3 regions of the Mycolicibacterium aurum genome follow, and region 2 is predicted to be linked to each of the others. Evidence: predicted binding sites of a transcription regulator. Region 2 holds the regulator's gene; each other region holds the start of a gene.
What was found. The regulator LexA, encoded in region 2, represses DNA repair genes until DNA is damaged. The targets are predictions, from matches to a motif close to CGAACANNTGTTCG.

Region 1 (3,276 bases), 580 kb from region 2:
GGCCGTTGATCATCGGCAGGTAGGCGCCGCCGCCGATGGGGTGCATGAACACCAGCACGGTGTCTGATGTCGCCGCCGGGGCGGCTCCGGTGTCTGATGTCGCCGCCGGGGCGGCTCCGGTGTCTGATGTGGTCTTCGGCTTGAGGAGATAGCTCTCCAGGACAACCAGCTCCGCGACACCGCCGTAGACGTCGCGCACCGCCGAGTTGTTCTGATAGGCAACCAGATACGGGATGCGCTCGTACTCGTGCTTGACGGGTGCGGGGCGGTCGGCCGTGGTGGTCATTCAGACTCTTCTCTTCTTCGCGCAAGTGCTCATCAGTGCTGTCCCAGGTCGTTGGCGAGAATCTCGGGGGACGGAACGAGGCGGCGCCGGGTGTCGATGGCGATCACCGACCAGTCCACCCGGTTGTAGTCGTCGAACTTGCGGCGGGCCCGTTCACGCGCTTTCTCCGGCGCCCCGTGGTGCACTCCCTGTGGGGCGTGGGACACCAGTCCGGGGGGCATCGGTATCCCGTACAGAGAACCGTCGTGGAAGAACGCGATCTCGTCGAAGTCGACGTTTCGGTGATACCAGGGCGTCCGTTCGGTGCCGGGGACCGACTCAGCCGGCTTGGGTAGGAAGTTCATCACGTAGACGCCGGTGGCCTGCATGAACAGGTGGACCGTGGGCGGCAGGTGAACGCTCTCGGAGGTGATGACCGTGTAGTCGTCGATGTTGAACGTGAACGGAAAGTTGTCGCCTCGCCAGCCTTCGACGTCCAGCGGATTGTGTTGGTAGAAAAGCGAGGTGGTCCCGGCGCCGTCTATCTCGGAGTGGATCAACCGGACCTCGTACTCGTCCCTGCCGTCATCGTCGATGGGTTGGGGTTCGGGGATGGTCGCCTGGGCGGGGTCGAACGGGAAGTGACGGCCGAGCGAGCCGGGCGGCGGCACGCGGAACTCGTCGGTGGCCTGGATCATGAGCAGCGTGGTCTCCTCAGCAGGAACCTGCCGCCATGTACATGCCTTGGGGAGATAGATCCAGTCGCCCTGGCGATAGTTGAGCGGGCCGAATTCGGTTTCCAGGGAACCGGATCCGCGATGGACGAAGGACAGCAGGTCGCCGTCGACGTATCGGGCGAAGTAGGGCATGGGCTCGGTGCGTCGTGACAGCATTACCAGGCAATCGGCGTTTGAGAACATGAGCATTGGTCCGCCGTGTGCATCGGTGGCGTCGCTGGGTTTGAGCTCACTGCTCAACACGTCGGTGGGGCGGAGCGGCCCGACGGTCCGGTACGCGGTCGGATCGTTGCGGCGGTACATGTTCGCCGTGCGCCCGACGAACCCGCCGCGGCCGAGTTCATCGTCCTTCAGTCCGTCGAGGTCGGCATGAATCCGTTTGGGAGTCTTGCCTTTTCGAAGGTGGACGAACGATTCCATGCTCAGCTCCTCGGTCGAAAGTAAAACTGACATTACTTTTATCTTTGAGGTGAGTCAATGGTTGCTGACAGCGAATTGTGCCGGCGAATGAGAGAGGCGCTAAACCTCTGAATTTTCTTCTGCCACTGGGGTTTCTGTGGTCACGGGGGTGGCCTGGTGTCACAGGGTGTGTCGGTGTGTCGAACTAGTGTTCGATGTATGGATGGGGTGTCGGAGGCGGTCGCGACCATCGGCGAGCAGCTGGCGGTGCTGTCGACGGCCTGCGACGAGCTGTCCCACCGCGACCTGATCAGCCTGCTGGTGCAAGTGAGTGCGGTGGTGCGCGCGGTGCCCGCGCTGGAGCACCGCGCGCTGGCGCGCCTGACCGCCGAGACCGAGCCGTGCCGGTTGGGCGAGAAAACCTGGCCTGCAGTCCTGACGACAGCGTTGCGGATCACCAGCGCTGAGGCCAAACGCCGCATTGCCCGGGCCAAGGTGCTGGGCCCACGCCGGAGCTTCACCGGCGAGCCGTTGGCGCCGCTGTGGGAATCCACTGCTGCCGCCCAAGCCCGCGGGGAGGTGGATGTCGCGCATGTGGAGGTCATCGAACGGTTCCACACGGCGTTACCGTCCTGGGTCGATGTCGACACCCGCGCCGCGGCCGATGCCCAGCTGGCTGAGCTGGCGGCGGGGCTGGATCCCGACAACCTTGATGCTGCCGCGAGGCGGTTGGTGGCGTGTATCGATCAGGACGGAGCCGCACCCGAGGAGCGGGAACGGGAGCGGGCCGCCAAGCGCGGCGTGCGGATCGGTAAACAACAGCCCGACGGGACCGCCTCGATCTCGGGCTGGATGACTCCCGAAACCGTGGCCATCTGGGAAGCGCTGCTCGCCAAAGAAGCCGCCCCCGGCCACAACATGCCCGCCGATGAGAACTCCGGCGACGACGCCGGCACGGGTCCCGGCCAGCAGAGCGAGTCCTCGCCGGAGCAGAACACCTGCCGCGATACCCGCACTGCGGCCCAACGCAACCACGATGCGTTTCTGGCGATCGGCCGCCGCGCGCTGGAATCCGGAGATCTCGGCACCCACAACGGCCTACCGGTCACCGTGATCGTTTCGACGACGCTGCAGGAGTTGGAAAAAGGCGCCGGGGTCGCGGTCACCGGCGGCGGAAGCCTGCTACCGATGCCGGATCTGATCCGGATGGCTGCCCACGCCCACCACTACCTCTACATCTACGACCAGCACACCGGCCAGTCCCTGTATCTGGCCCGCACGAAGCGGCTCGCCAGTGCGGCGCAGCGGATCGTGCTGCACGCCCGCGACCGCGGCTGCACCCGCCCGGGCTGCACCGCCCCCGGCTACTGGTGCGAAGCCCACCATGCCGTCACCGACTGGACCAACGGCGGACACACCAACATCGACGACATGACCCTGGCCTGCCCCCAAGATCACCGCATGCTCGACACCACTCAATGGCGCACCCGCAAGAACACGAAGAACGAGACCGAATGGCTCCCACCACCCGACCTCGATAACGGCCAGCACCGCGTCAACGGCTATCACCACCCCGAGCGCTACCTCCTGCCCGAAGACGACGACGGACCGTGAGAGGCGGCATCGCTCAGTCGATGAGATCGACCCGCACGGTGAGCAGGTTCGTCCCGAACGTGCGGACACCGACGTTGTTGAGAGCCGGAAGCGAGCGCATCCGCGCCCGCGCGTCGTCGTCGGGCAGCAGGTGGGCCGTGCCGCGGTGCCAGCGGCCTTTCAGCCGCACCCGCACGCTCGGGTCCGCCTGAATGTTGCGGATGTACTGGGACTTGTCGCCGAACTCGGAGACGAACCAGAACTGGTCGCCGATCCGGCGGC
Region 2 (3,276 bases):
TGGGGCCGCTCGGTGCCGCCGAGGGGGAGCCGTACGAGATCGGCGACAGCGGCATGGGTCAGGACTTCGTCAACGGCAGCATCTTCTACAGCCCGGACACCGGCGCCAACGTCGTCACCGGGCAGGTGTTGGCCAAGTACAAGAGTGTCGGCGGCCCCGAAGGCGACCTCGGCTTCCCGATCTCCAGCGAGCAGGACGGCGGACTGGCGCCCGCGAGCCGGCTCAGCACCTTCGCCGCCGACGACAAGCCGGTGATCTTCTGGACCCCTGACCACGGCGCGGTGATCGTGCGCGGGGCGATCAACGCCGCATGGGAGAAGCTCGGCGGCGCGACCGGGGAACTCGGCGCACCGGTGGCTGATCAGACCCAGGACGGCGAGGTGATCACCCAGCGTTTCAGTGGTGGTTCCATCTCCTGGGACTCGGCGGCGCAGAAGTTCAGCACGGAGCCGGCCGGACTCTCTGCGCAGCTGGTCGGCCTCGAGGTGCCCGGCGCGCAGGCGCCGCAGGCTCCGCCGGCGTCGGCGCAGTCCTCGGAGAACCCCGAGAATTCCGGACTCAAGTGGACGTGGTGGTGGCTGTTGGCCATCGTGCCGATCCTGCTGCTCGCCGGGCTGGTCGCCTTCGCGGTACTGCGCAGCCGCGCTCGCGGCGACCGTGCCGACGACACCTTCTCTGTTCCCGGACAGGACTACGACGCGCGCGACTATGAGCCCGAGTCGGCCGACGTGGGTGCGCAGGGCGTCCCCGACGACGGGGGCGACAGGGAGGATTCTCTGTTCGGGGACCGTTATGCCCGGGAAGGCCTGGGCTCGTTGGCGTCCGCGACTCCGGCCTCACCGCCTGCCGAGCAGTACACCCCGGAGCCGATGAGTTTCTGGGGCGCCCCTGCGTCACCCGAACCCGAAGCTGAGTCGCCCGATCAGCCAGAATTCGATCATCAGCAGGACGTCGAGCAGGAAGATCCGGACTCTGTCGACACGGCTCCGACGCGCGTGCTGACGGCGACCGAGGTGCCCACGCAGACCGACGGCGTGGGCACCGAGGCCGACGATCTGGCCGACGGCGTCGACGACGGGGCTGATGATCTGGGCGACGACTGGGACGACGGTGTGCCTGCCGAGCCGGAGCCACTGGTGGCCCCGGCCGTGGTGGACCCGGGGGAGCCGGCGCGCGATTCAATGACCGACACGGGGCGGCACGCGCGTATCGACATCGACGAGCCGATACCTCTTGGCACCGCGTTGCACATGCCCTACGACGACCCGACGGAGATGCCCGAGGGCTATCCCGTCAAGGCCGATACGAAAACCGGCCTGTACTGGACACCGGACAACGCCGACTACGCCGAGGCGCCCGTCGAAATCTGGTTCGCCAGTGAGGAAATCGCGCGCACCAACGGATTCATCCGCGGCGAGTGATCTGGCCCGGGCCGCCCGGAGGGCGTCCGGTCAGATCTTGCGGATGACGGTGACGACCTTGCCGAGCACGGCGGCCTCGTTGCCGGGGATGGGGTCGAACGCCGGGTTGTGTGGCATCAGCCAGACCTGACCCTTGGTGCGTTTGAACGTCTTCACGGTGGCTTCGCCATCGATCATCGCAGCGACGATGTCGCCGTTGTCGGCGACGCTCTGCTGGCGGATGACAACCCAGTCACCGTCGCAGATCGCCGCGTCGATCATCGATTCGCCGACCACCTTCAGCAGGAACAGCGACCCCTCGCCGACGAGCTCGCGCGGCAGCGGGAAGACATCTTCGACGGCTTCCTCGGCCAGGATGGGGCCACCGGCGGCGATCCTGCCCAGCACCGGCACGAAGGTGGGCTCCGGCAGCGAATCCGACCCGGCGACGTCGGTGGTCACCACGGGTGTCGCCATCTCGTCGGATCCGCGGACGTCGACCGCGCGGGGACGGTTGGGGTCGCGACGGAGGTAGCCCTTGCGCTCCAGGGTGCGCAATTGGTGGGCGACCGACGAGGTCGACGTCAGCCCGACGGCATCACCGATCTCCCGGATGCTCGGCGGGTAGCCGCGGCTCGTCACAGAGGTGCGGATGACGTCGAGGATGGTGCGCTGACGTTCGGTCAGACCCGTGTCTCGGCGCCGTGTCGGTCCTGCGCCGTCCGTGCTGTCACTGATGTCGTCGCTCATGAGCCCGAATGTAACCCGCGTCGCGTCAATAATCAAACATGTGTTCGAGGCGTGTCGGTGTCCGCTCGGGCGCCGCCCGGCCCCGGGCGCCGGCCGTCATCGGCCCTCGGTTTCTTGTCGGTGGGCTGCGTTAGCGTTCGCAACAGTTCGATCACATGTTCTATTCATCGAACACTTGATCGACTACTGTTCGAACACAGAAGCGAACGACCGCCCGGACCGAAAGGCAGACAGATGACCATTCTCGACGATCGTGAGACCTGGAACGAGTTCGAGCGCGCCCCCCGCCTGCAGGTGGGCGACGGTCGCGTGCGTGCTGTGCCCACGGCGCGCAGGGCGCGTTCACGCCGGCCCGCTGGTGCGCCGATGCGCCACCGCGGAACCGGTGTGCTGGTGTCGCGGGCGTCTCATCGCCGACCCATCACGCCGGCCACCACGGTGCTGCTCGCGCTCGTCGCCGCGGCGATCACGTTGTGGCTGGGCCTGGTCGGGCAGTTCGGTGGCGTGGTCGGCACCGAAGCCCAGATCCCGGGCCGCCTCGCGGTCGTCCAGGTGCACAGCGGTGAGTCGCTGCAGCACGTCGCGCAGCGCGTGGCGCCCGACGCCCCGGTCGCCGAGGTGGTCGAGCGCATTCGCGAGCTGAACAAGCTGGAGTCGGTGGCGCTGGACGCGGGGCAGACGCTCATCGCGCCGGTCGCCTGACCTCCATCGCCGCAGTATCAAACCGTCTGCTGCTCAAGCGTTCCGAGGACCGATCTGATGAGGTATGCATCGTGTGGACCGGCGGTCGGCCGTCCCCGGGTGGCGCAGGTAGGCTCGATGGCGTTCGAGGCGGTTGCCTGTCGGTGCGGCGAAGGAGCGGTGATGCACTGTCCGTTCTGTCGTCACCCCGATTCGCGTGTGGTCGATTCGCGCGAGGCGGACGAAGGCCAGGCGATCCGCAGGCGCAGGTCGTGCCCCGAATGCGGGCGCCGCTTCACCACCGTGGAAACCGCGGTCCTCGCGGTGGTCAAGCGCAGTGGCGTCACCGAGCCGTTCAGCCGTGAGAAGGTCATCCGCGGTGTGCGCCGTTCGTGCCAGGGACGCCAGGTCGACGACGACGCGCTGAACCTGCTGGCTCAGCAGG
Region 3 (3,276 bases), 880 kb from region 2:
ACCCTGGCCGGCAGCAGCGACGGGGAACATTCACACGGCGAGGTTATCGTGCACAAACGTCCGCGACGCGGCGGACACGCGCAGTGGCGGGCCCCCCGAAGCCCAACCGTTACGATCTTTTTCGTGAACAGGCGCCACCACCGGGGGTCGCGGCGCGGCCGGGAGATGCGTGGACCGCTGCTCCCGCCCTCGGTTCCGGGATGGCGCAGCCGCGGCGAGCGCTTCGATATGGCGGTGTTGGAGGCCTACGAGCCGATCGAGCGGCGCTGGCATGAGAGGGTCGCGACGCTGGATGTCGCGGTCGACGAGATACCACGCATCGCCCCGAAGGATCCGGAGAGTGTGCAGTGGCCCCCGGAGGTGGTCGCCGACGGCCCGATCGCGTTGGCGCGGCTGATCCCTGCCGGGGTGGATGTCCGCGGCAATTCCACCCGCGCGCGGATTGTGTTGTTTCGCAAGCCGATCGAGCGTCGAGCCAAAGACACCGACGAGCTGACCGAACTCTTACACGAATTGCTGGTGGCTCAGGTGGCCACCTATCTGGGTGTGGAACCGTCAGTCATCGACCCGACCCTGGACGACGACTGACTTCGTTTACTGGAGGAGTCGTTTGAGAGTGCGCTGAGCGTCTGTGCGCGGAGCGTCAGATGATTCCGCGCTTGAGGCGCCGGCGCTCACGCTCGGACAGTCCGCCCCAGATGCCGAAGCGCTCGTCGTTGGCCAGCGCGTATTCGAGGCACATGTCCTTGACCTCGCAGCCCTGGCAGATTCGCTTCGCCTCGCGGGTGGAGCCGCCCTTTTCCGGAAAGAATGCTTCCGGATCGGTCTGAGCGCACAATGCGCGCTCCTGCCACTGGTCTTCTTCGGAAAGGCCGGAATCGTCGCCAAAAGAATCAATTTGCTCGGGCACCAAACTCAATTGAGGACGCCCGTTTGCTCCGCTCGGAATCGGTCCGGTCTGGATGTGCGGCGCACTCCCCACCGAACCGAGGAGCCTGTTGTCGAACCGAATCGAGTCGCCGAAATCGGCCTGTTCAAATGCCATGTTCCCCTCCTCCACAGGTCTCGTAGATCCGTATAAGCCAGCCGCACTCTGGTCGTGTGGCCATCCCAATTCGAACAAGTGATCGAATCTTGGTCTGCGACACCAAAACCGCCGAAGAACCGCGAAATGACACTGGTGTGATTACACACGCGTTAGCTGCATCGGTCAAGCGCAAGAACAGAAATTCATACCATTCCGTGACTTGGATTCGGCGCGTCGCGCTTTGGCGTGTCTCTCACGTTCCCGCTCGCCGCCCGACCACGTTCCCGCCCGCCACCCGACCGCGTTCCCGCCCGCCACCCAGACCGGCCGTCCCCTGACGCATCCACACGGCCTAGTCTCGGTCGTTGTGAAGGTCACGGTTCTTGTCGGCGGCGTCGGTGGTGCGCGATTCCTGCTCGGCGTCCAACACCTGTTGGGCTTGGGGCAGTTCAAAACTCACGATACCGGTGAGAATGAAGTGCATGAAGTGACTGCTGTTGTCAACGTGGGCGACGACGCGTGGATGTTCGGTGTGCGCATCTGCCCCGATCTCGATACGTGCATGTACACCCTCGGCGGCGGCATCGATCCCGACCGCGGGTGGGGCCATCGCAACGAAACCTGGCATGCCAAGGAAGAACTCGCCGCCTACGGCGTACAGCCCGACTGGTTCGGCCTGGGCGACCGCGATCTGGCCACCCACCTGGTGCGCAGCCAGATGCTGCGGGCCGGTTATCCGCTGTCGGACGTCACAGAGGCGCTGTGCAAGCGGTGGTCCCCCGGCGCGAGGCTGCTGCCGGCCAGCGACGACCGCAGCGAAACCCACGTCGTCATCATCGATCCGGACGACGGCGAGAAGCGCGCCGTCCACTTCCAGGAGTGGTGGGTGCGCCATCGAGCCCAGGTCCCCACGGAGAGCTTCGCGTTCGTCGGCACCGACAAAGCCACGGCCGCACCCGGTGTCGTCGACGCGATCGAAGGCGCCGACGTCGTCTTGATCGCGCCGTCCAACCCGGTGGTCAGCGTCGGGGCGATCCTCGGAATCGGCGGCATCCGCGGCGCGCTGCGCGCCACGAAGGCGCCGGTGATCGGCTACTCCCCCATCATCGCCGGAAAGCCGTTGCGCGGCATGGCCGACGCCTGCCTCACGGTGATCGGTGTGCCCAGCACCTCGGACGCGGTGGGCAACCACTACGGCGCGCGCTCGGCCACCGGCATCCTCGACGGCTGGTTGGTGCACGAGGGTGACCATGCCGACATCGACGGTGTCACGGTGCGGGCGGTGCCGCTGCTGATGACCGACCCCGCGACCACCGCCGAGATGGTGCGCGCCGGTTTGGAGTTGGCCGGGGTGGCACCGTGAACGACCACGGCACGTCGGCTCGGGTCGAGATCCTGCCGGTGCCCGGGTTGCCAGAGTTCCGGCCGGGTGATGACCTGGCCGCAGCGATCGCCGACGCTGCGCCGTGGCTGCGCGACCACGATGTGCTCGTCGTCACGTCGAAGGTGCTGTCGAAGACCGAGGGACGGATGGTCGCGGCTCCCTCGGATCCCGATGAGCGGGATGCGTTGCGACGCAAGTTGATCGATGGTGAAGCAGTGCGGGTGTTGGCCCGAAAGGGTCGCACCCTGATCACCGAGAACGCTCTCGGCCTGGTGCAGGCCGCCGCCGGCGTGGACGGCTCCAATGTCGACTCCCATGAATTGGCGCTGCTGCCGGTCGACCCCGACGGCAGCGCCGCCGCTCTGGTTGCGGCTCTGCGGGAGCGCCTCGGTGTGACGGTCGGCGTTGTCGTCACCGACACGATGGGACGGGCGTGGCGGACCGGGCAGACCGACGTCGCGATCGGCGCGGCCGGGTTGTCGGTGCTGCACGCGTATGCGGGAGAACACGACCAACACGGCAATGAGTTGATCGTCACCGAGATTGCTGTGGCCGACGAGATCGCCGCCGCCGCCGATCTGGTGAAGGGCAAGCTGACCGCGGTTCCGGTGGCCGTGGTACGCGGGCTCCAGGTACATGACGACGGATCGTCGGCGCGCAATCTGGTGCGCGCCGGCGAGGAGGACCTGTTCTGGCTCGGCACCGAGGAGGCGTTGGCGCTGGGACGCTCGCAGGCGCAGTTGCTGCGGCGATCGGTGCGCTCCTTCAGCGACGATCCCGTCGCCGGCGAGCTGATCGAGGCGGCGGTTGGTGAGGCCCTCACCGCGCCGGCGCCACACCACACGCGCCCGGTGCGCTTCGTGTG

Region 1: EL337_RS08475 (HNH endonuclease signature motif containing protein) is a predicted target of LexA. The motif match lies at 1,603-1,616, and genes of this name have one in related genera.
Region 3: cofD (2-phospho-L-lactate transferase) is a predicted target of LexA. The motif match lies at 1,117-1,130, and genes of this name have one in related genera.

Annotation. Positions count from the first base shown of each region.
Region 1 is NZ_LR134356.1:1,780,989-1,784,264, forward strand. Features, by position in the region: gene EL337_RS08465 (alpha/beta fold hydrolase) at 1-286, opposite strand, end outside; gene EL337_RS08470 (homogentisate 1,2-dioxygenase) at 319-1,422, opposite strand; gene EL337_RS08475 (HNH endonuclease signature motif containing protein) at 1,621-3,015, shown strand; gene EL337_RS08480 (nitroreductase/quinone reductase family protein) at 3,029-3,276, opposite strand, start outside.
Region 2 is NZ_LR134356.1:2,360,840-2,364,115, forward strand. Features, by position in the region: gene EL337_RS11265 (sunset domain-containing protein) at 1-1,421, shown strand, start outside; gene lexA (transcriptional repressor LexA) at 1,452-2,150, opposite strand; gene EL337_RS11275 (hypothetical protein) at 2,385-2,852, shown strand; gene nrdR (transcriptional regulator NrdR) at 3,015-3,276, shown strand, end outside.
Region 3 is NZ_LR134356.1:1,478,529-1,481,804, reverse strand. Features, by position in the region: gene EL337_RS07155 (DUF3499 domain-containing protein) at 1-34, opposite strand, end outside; gene EL337_RS07150 (metallopeptidase family protein) at 166-588, shown strand; gene EL337_RS07145 (WhiB family transcriptional regulator) at 644-913, opposite strand; gene cofD (2-phospho-L-lactate transferase) at 1,395-2,390, shown strand; gene EL337_RS07135 (coenzyme F420-0:L-glutamate ligase) at 2,387-3,276, shown strand, end outside.